DNA from 2 places in the Lysobacter sp. HA35 genome. Region 2 is predicted to be linked to the other one. Evidence: predicted binding sites of a transcription regulator. Region 2 holds the regulator's gene; the other holds the start of a gene.
The links. The regulator FliA, encoded in region 2, starts transcription of late flagellar genes. The targets are predictions, from matches to a motif close to TAAAGTTTNNCNNNCNNNGGCCGATAA.

Region 1 (3,718 bases), 1.5 Mb from region 2:
ATTGCTATGGCGCGGTCGGCGCGGGCCGCAACAATGAAGCCGATTCCAGCGACGCCACCGAGCTTTATGTCGTGACCGGGCAATCGCCGCGACAACTCGATCGCAACATGTCGATGGTCGGCCGCGTCGTGCAGGGCATGGAATGGCTGTCGACGATTCCGCGCGGCACTGGCGCGCTCGGCTTCTTCGAGAAGCCCGAACAGCGCGTCGGCATCACGTCGATCCGGCTTGCATCCGACGTGCCGGCGAGCGAGCGCACCAACATCGAGCTGATGCGCACCGATTCGCCGCTGTTCAAGGAACTGGTCGAATCGCGCCGCAATCGTCGCGACGCGTTCTACAAGGTGCAGGCGCACCACATCGACCTGTGCAACGTGCCGCTGCCTTCGCGCGAAGCGAAGAAGTAACGATCAGCGCGTGATCATCGGCGGCGCGACGCTGGCGCGCGCCGCCGGTTGCGTCGGGTGGTCGTTCGCGATTTTGAGCGCGGCCTCCGCGGCCGAAGTCGCGCCGTCGGTTTTCGTCGTCGCATTCTTGGGTGCGGTCGCAACGCCCGGAATCGGCACGATGTCGGGCGTAACGTTCGATGCGACGCCCGTCGTGCGCGGCCTGAGCGGGCCAGCATCCATAGAACGCGGCACCGGCGGTGGATCGTTCGGCCGACCATCGCCGGCGAGGCGCGGCTCATCGCTTTCCGCGGCGATGCGTTCGGCTTCCTGGCTCAGCACCACCAGCGAGATGCGGCGATTGCGCGCATCCGCCGGATCATTGCGATTGAACGGCACCGACGACGACAGACCGACGACGCGTGCGAGCTTCTCCTCGCGCATGCCGCCTTCGATGAGTGCGCGACGTGCGGCATTGGCGCGCTCGGCCGACAGTTCCCAGTTGCTGTAACCGATCTTCGCGGCGTACTGCGCGGTGTCGGTGTGGCCGGTGATCGCGACGCGGTTCGGCACCTGGTCGACGTACTTCGCGAGCTCGACCAGGATCTGCTTCGTGTAGCCCTTCAGCTCGGGCGAGCCCGAGTCGAACATCGGGCGGTTCATCGCATCGATGATCTGGATGCGCAGGCCTTCGGGCGTGATGTCGATCAGCAGCTGATCCTTGAACGGCTTGAGCGCCTGGCTCTGCGCGATCGCCTTCTCGAGTTGCTGCTTCAGCAGTTCGAGCTTCTTCTTGTCCGCCTGTTCGAGCGCCTTGCGTGCGGCTTCGTCGGCATTCTTGCCGTTGCCCAGACCTGGAACTTTCGCAGCGCCCGCGCCGGGCGGATTGCGCACCTGCGAGAACATCTTGATCGGCGTGTCGCCAGCCCCACCGGGGCCCATGCGTCCCTGCACCATCGTGCTGGTGCGGCCCTGCACGGCGCTGGGGTTCTTGAAGTAATCCGCGATGCCGCCGAGTTGTTCCTGCGGCATCTGCGCGACGAGCCACATCACCATGAAGAACGCCATCATCGCGGTCACGAAGTCGGCGTACGCCACCTTCCACGAACCGCCGTGATGCCCGCCGCCGCTCTTCTTGCGACGTCGGACGATGATGATGGGAGCCGGTTGCGCCGACATCGATCAGCCCTTCGCGGCCTTGAGGTCGGCTTCGAGGTCTTGGAACGTCGGGCGCACGTCGGAGAACAGAAGCTTGCGTGCGAATTCGATCGCCACGCTCGGCGCGTAGCCGCGCAGCGACGCGATCAGTGCCATCTTCACCACTTCGAACGCTTTGCCGTCTTCGTGCGCGCGGTTTTCCATCGCGCTGGCGATCGGGCCGACGAAACCGTACGACACGAGGATGCCGAGGAACGTACCGACCAGCGCCGACGCGACCTTCTCGCCGATCTCCGCGGGCGATGCGCTGCCGACGATCGACATCGTATTGATGATGCCGAGCACGGCCGCGACGATGCCGAAGCCCGGCAACGCGTCGCCCACCTTCTGCATGGAATGCGCGGGCTCGAGCGATTCGTGGTGGTGCGTCTCGAGTTCGTACTCGAGCAGCGACTCGAGTTCATGCGGTGCCATGTTGCCGCCGACGATCAGGCGCAGGCAGTCGGTGATGAAGTCGAGGATGTGATGGTCCGCGAGGACCTTCGGATACTTCTGGAAGATCGAGCTGTCCTGCGGCTGCTCGATGTGCGCTTCGATGGCCATCATGCCTTCGCGACGCATCTTCACCAGCAGCTCGTAGATGAGCTTGAGCAGGTCGACGTAGTCCTCGCGCTTGTACTTCGGGCCCTTCATCACGCCCTTGACGCCGGCGAGCGAGGCCTTGATCACCTTGATCGGGGTCGCGACCACCCACGAACCGGCGGCGCAGCCGACGATCACGATGATTTCGTTGAGGTGCCACAACGCGAGCAGCTTCCCGCCCACCATCGTGAAGCCGCCGAGCACGCTGGCGAGAACGACGACGGCGCCGATGATCAGATACATCCGTGTTTGCTCCCGACGCGGCGGATTCGACACCGACCGTATCGGCGATGGCCCGGCGATCTTGAGCAAAGCGGCCGTGGCGCGGGGCCTGCGTCGCATTACGGCCGCTTCGTGTTGGCGCTTCGGTCACGCCCGCGCGGCCAGCATCGGGGCCGGACCCCGCAGGAGCACGCCATGAATCCCACCACCCCGCAGCACGGCCGCAACCGCGACGCCGGCGCCCGCCTGTACGAGGACATGCCCTCGATCACCGACCGTGGCGATGCCGACACCGGCCGCGCCGACGACTCGTTCGGCCCGCCCGAGATCGGCGGCCCCGAGGAACCACGCTACGGCCGCGACGTGCAGAGCGACGAGGACCGCGCGCTGACCCGGTCGACGCACCGCGCCCATGCACGCGCGTCGCGGGCCGAAGAACGCCAGCCGCTCGGACTCGACGCTCACCGAGGAACTCAACGAGCGCTTCATGCACGACGAACTGCTCGACGCGTCGGAGATCCTCATCAGCGTCGACAGCGGCCGCGTGCTGCTGACCGGCGAAGTGCCGCAGCGCTGGATGAAGCATCGCGCCGAGGACATCGCCGATTCCGTCCGCGGCGTGGCCGAGGTCGAGAACCGCATCCGCGTCGACAACGGCGTCGCTTCGTTCGGCACGGGCGGCGCGGTGCGCAGCGGCCTGAACCAGCCGGGCAGCGGGTTTTCCAGCTCGCCGCCGAATGCCGACTGGCAGCCGCGCGACAACCGGGTCGACTGACGCCGCGACCGCCGCAAACGAAAACGCCCGCATCGCGCGGGCGTTTTCGCATCACAGGTACGAGTTGGATCAGAAGGCGAACCACATCCTCGCGAAGTAGGCGCGGCCATTCAGGCCGAACTGCACGCTCTCGTAGATGTGGCCGTTGTCGGTCTCGTTCGGGTCCTGCCGCGTCGGGAACACGTCGAACAGGTTGGTGACGCCGAGCGTGAGCTTGGCCTTCGGCGTGAACGAGTAGGTGCCGCTGATATCGGCCGAGGTCTTGGCGTCGTAGTGCTGGTTCGGAACGCCGGCCTCGGTGCCGGAGAACGTGCCGAGTTCCTGCGGGCCGAAGTGGATGATCTTCAGGTTCGCGTTCCACTGCGCACGCGTCCAGTCGAAACCGAGCACCGCCTTGCGACGCGGCGCGCCGTTCTCGACGAACAGGCGATCACGCTCCGGCAGCAGCGTGTCTTCGCGACCGGCCAGCGATGCCGGCGCGTTCACCTGCGTCACTTCGGTGCGGTTGAAGTTCGCGGCGAGGAACGTGTCGAGC
Region 2 (3,718 bases):
GGATTCGGTGAGCTGCACGACGTGCTCGAGGCGCGAGCACGCGTCCGGCAGCGATGCCGCGCCGGTGCCGCGACCGTCATCACCCAGCGCGACCGAGAGCTCGCGCGCAAGCCGCACGAGGCCCTGCACCAGCGGCTGCGTGCGCCACGAGACGAGGCCGTCGATCGCAGCGCGACAGCCCGCATCGTCGCCGCTTTCCAGCGAGCGCAGTGCGGACTGCAGCGTTTCGACGATGGCATCGCGTTCGGGGGAAACGACGGCAGCGGCCGCGTTCATGCCGCGGCCTCGATGCGCTCGAAGATCTTGGCGAGCTTGTCCTGCAGCACCGCCGCGGTGAACGGCTTGATGACATAGCCGTTCACGCCGGCCTGCGCGGCTTCGATGATCTGCTCGCGCTTGGCTTCGGCGGTGACCATCAGCACCGGAATCTTCTGCAGCGCCGCATCGGCGCGCACATTCTTCAGCAGGTCGATGCCCGGCATGCCCGGCATGTTCCAGTCGGTGATGATGAGATCGAACTTGGCCTTGCGCAGCTCGACGAGCGCGCTGTTGCCGTCTTCGGCTTCGGTGGTGTCGAAGAAGCCGAGATCGTTGAGCAGGTTCTTGACGATACGGCGCATCGTCGAGAAATCGTCGACGATGAGAATCTTGATGTTCTTGTCCATGGACGGGTTCCGGGCGTTCCTAGGTGAGCTATCGGCGTGGCGAGCGCGTTCTTGAGGCGCCGCGCTGAAATTCAGAAGCGAGACAAAGGCAGCGCGTCGCAACGCGGGACGCGACACGCTTGCGACGCGCATCACATGTCGCAATGTCGGCCCCGGTAGATGCGCCGCAATGCTGACGGGTGCTCGCGCACCCGCGCTACTTCACGCCTCGACGTGCTCCGCCGCCGTATCGCGCCAATCGCCGAGGCGACCGCGCAGCCGCAGCATTGCTTGCCCGTGGATCTGGCAGACGCGCGATTCGCTGATGCCGAGCACCGCGCCGATCTCGCGCAGGTTCATTTCCTGCTCGTAGTACAGCGATAGCACCAGCTGTTCGCGCTCGGGCAGGTTGCCGATCGCTTCGCCGAGCGCCTGGCGGAACACGGTGTGTTCGAGTTCGCGCGCCGGGGTGACGTTGCAGCTGGCCGCAAGGCGCGGTTCGCCGTCGAAGTCGTCCATCTGCTCGTCGAGCGAAAGCAGCTGGCCGCGCGAGGCGTCCTCGAGCATGTGGTGGTAGTCGTCGACCGACACGCCGAGCACTTCGGCGATCTCCGATGAATTGGCCGCGCGGCCGTTGGCCTGTTCGACCTGGCGCGTCGCCGACACCACGTCGCGGTAGCGGCGATGCACGCTGCGCGGCACCCAGTCGCCACGACGGATCTCGTCGATCATCGAACCGCGGATGCGGATGGACGCATACGTCTCGAACGCCGCGCCCTGATCGGCCTGGAAGTTCTTCGCCGCCTCGATCAGGCCGAGCATGCCGGCCTGGATGAGATCGTCTACTTCCACGCTCGCCGGCAGACGCGCGGCAAGGTGATGGGCAATTCGGCGCACGAGTTCGCCGTGTCGCACGACCACCGCGGTGGCATCGAAGCCATCGCTCGCGGTGCGCGTCTGCTTGTATTGATTCGCTTTCACTGCGGTCGCCGTCATGCTCATGCCGTCGCACTCCGCGCTGTGGGGATGAGTCGTTCCATGAAGAACTCCACGTGGCCGCGCGGGCCGGAGGGCGTCTGCCACTGGCCGGCGCGCTTGGCGATCTCGCGGAAGGCCATCGACGAAGGAGCAGCCGGGAAGGCGTCGACGACGGCCTCCTGGCGCTGGATCGCGCGTCGCAGCCATTCATCGCGCGGGATCGCGCCGAGATAGTTGAGCGTGACGTCGAGGAACTTCGACGTCACGCGTTCGAGCTTGTCGTACAGCTGGCGGCCCTCGGACGGGTGACCGACCTGGTTCGCGAGCACCTGCACGCGGGTGAGGCCGCGCTCGCGCGACAGCACTTTGATCAGCGCGTACGCATCGGTGACGGATGCGGGTTCGTCGCACACGACAACGATCACGTCCTGCGCGGCCTGGCAGAAAGTCAGCACGCTGTCGGCGATGCCGGCGGCGTTGTCGACCACCATCACGTCGATCGGTGCATCGAGCTGCGAGAACGCGTGCACCAGGCCGATGTGCTGCGCCGGGGTGAGTTCGGTCATGTGGCGCTTGCCGCTGGCGGCCGGCACGACCAGCAGGCCGTTCGGGCCTTCGATCAGCGTGTCGGCGAGTTCGCAGCGGCCGGCGAACACGTCGCTGAGCGTGAAGCGCGGCGACAGGCCGAGCATCACGTCGACGTTCGCGAGGCCGAGGTCGGTATCGAGAAGCAGTGCGCGGTGGCCGGCGTTCTGCAGGCTCATCGCGAGATTCACGGACACCGAGGTCTTGCCGACGCCGCCCTTGCCACTGGCAACGGCGATGACACGCACCGGGCCGGCGGCATCGTTGGCGGGCGTGGCCATGCGCGTGGCGGCGATGGGATCAGGCGACGACATGGCGTTCCTCGGTGGCAAGCGGGTTGTCGGCGGCGCGACGGAGTTTTTCGATCTGGAGCACGAGTCGCGACGCATCCGCGGCTTCGAGGTCGGCCGGCACCTGCTGGCCCGCCGTCGTATATGCAAGGGGCAGGCCATGCTTGATCGCGACGGAAATCGCGCTGCCGAGGCGTCCGGTTTCATCGAGCTTGGTCAACACCACCGCTTCCGGCGCAGCCATGCGGTAGCGACGCACGGCTTCCGACATGTCCTGCTGTTGCAGGTTGGCCGGCAGCACCAGCAGCGAACGCAAATTGCGCGTCGCACGCAGCCACGTGACCTGGCTGAGCAGTGCCTTGTCGCGCGCCGCGTAACCTGCGGTGTCGACGAGCACGAGCGGGTAATCGACGAGCTGGTCGAGCGCGTCGGTCAGGCCTTCGGGGCCTTCGGCTTCGCAGACGGTGATGCCGAGCTTGCGACCGAGCGCATGCAGCTGCTCGCGCGCGCCGGGGCGTTCGACATCGGTGGTGACGAGCGCGACGTCGCGTGCGCGGTGGCGCTGCGCGAAACGTGCGGCGAGCTTGGCGAGCGTGGTCGTCTTGCCGGCGCCGGTCGGGCCGATCAGTGCGAACACGCCGCCGTCTTCGAGCGGTTCCGAACGCGCGATGGTGAGCATGCGCGCGAGCTCGGCGAGCAGCGGCGCCTTGACCTTCGCCGGCTCGAGCTTGGGATCGATGCGCTGCGCGATGGACTGCGCGAGCGTGTCGTCGATACCGTAGGCCTGCAGTGTTTCGAACGCGAGTGCACGCGCCGGCGAACCGCGCAGGCGCTCGAGTCCGAACTGGCCCATCTGGCGCTCGATCATCTGGCGCATCGAGCTCAGCTCGTTGCGCATGGCAACGATGGTCGGGTCTTCGGATTGATTGACGACCAGCTGCAGCGTCGGCGGCGCGGCGACCGTGACGATCTGCGGCTGCGCGACGACCGGAGCCGGCGCCTGCACCGCGGCCATCTCGGCGAGCGGGTCGAAGGCATCGACGTAGGTCTGCGGCTGGATGGTTGCAGCGACCGGCGCGGTGGTGACGAGTTCGGCGAAGGTCGGCGCGGCGATCGGAGCCGGCGTCGCAACGACGGTTTCGATGATCGGAGCGGGCTGCACGGCGACCGGTGCCGGGATCTCGACGATCTCCGCTTCGATCGGTGCAACGGCTTCGGCAA

Region 1: a site for FliA is predicted at 2,468-2,494, ahead of motA (flagellar motor stator protein MotA). Genes of this name have one in related genera too.

Annotation. Positions count from the first base shown of each region.
Region 1 is NZ_JBSSDY010000001.1:174,608-178,325, reverse strand. It holds gene ACVWZN_RS00980 (peptidylprolyl isomerase) at 1-407, shown strand, start outside; gene motB (flagellar motor protein MotB) at 411-1,565, opposite strand; gene motA (flagellar motor stator protein MotA) at 1,569-2,429, opposite strand; gene ACVWZN_RS00965 (hypothetical protein) at 2,556-2,897, opposite strand; gene ACVWZN_RS00960 (BON domain-containing protein) at 2,896-3,183, shown strand; gene ACVWZN_RS00955 (TonB-dependent receptor plug domain-containing protein) at 3,253-3,718, opposite strand, start outside.
Region 2 is NZ_JBSSDY010000001.1:1,723,805-1,727,522, reverse strand. It holds gene ACVWZN_RS08625 (protein phosphatase CheZ) at 1-276, opposite strand, end outside; gene cheY (chemotaxis response regulator CheY) at 273-665, opposite strand; gene ACVWZN_RS08615 (RNA polymerase sigma factor FliA) at 867-1,640, opposite strand; gene ACVWZN_RS08610 (MinD/ParA family protein) at 1,643-2,521, opposite strand; gene flhF (flagellar biosynthesis protein FlhF) at 2,508-3,718, opposite strand, start outside.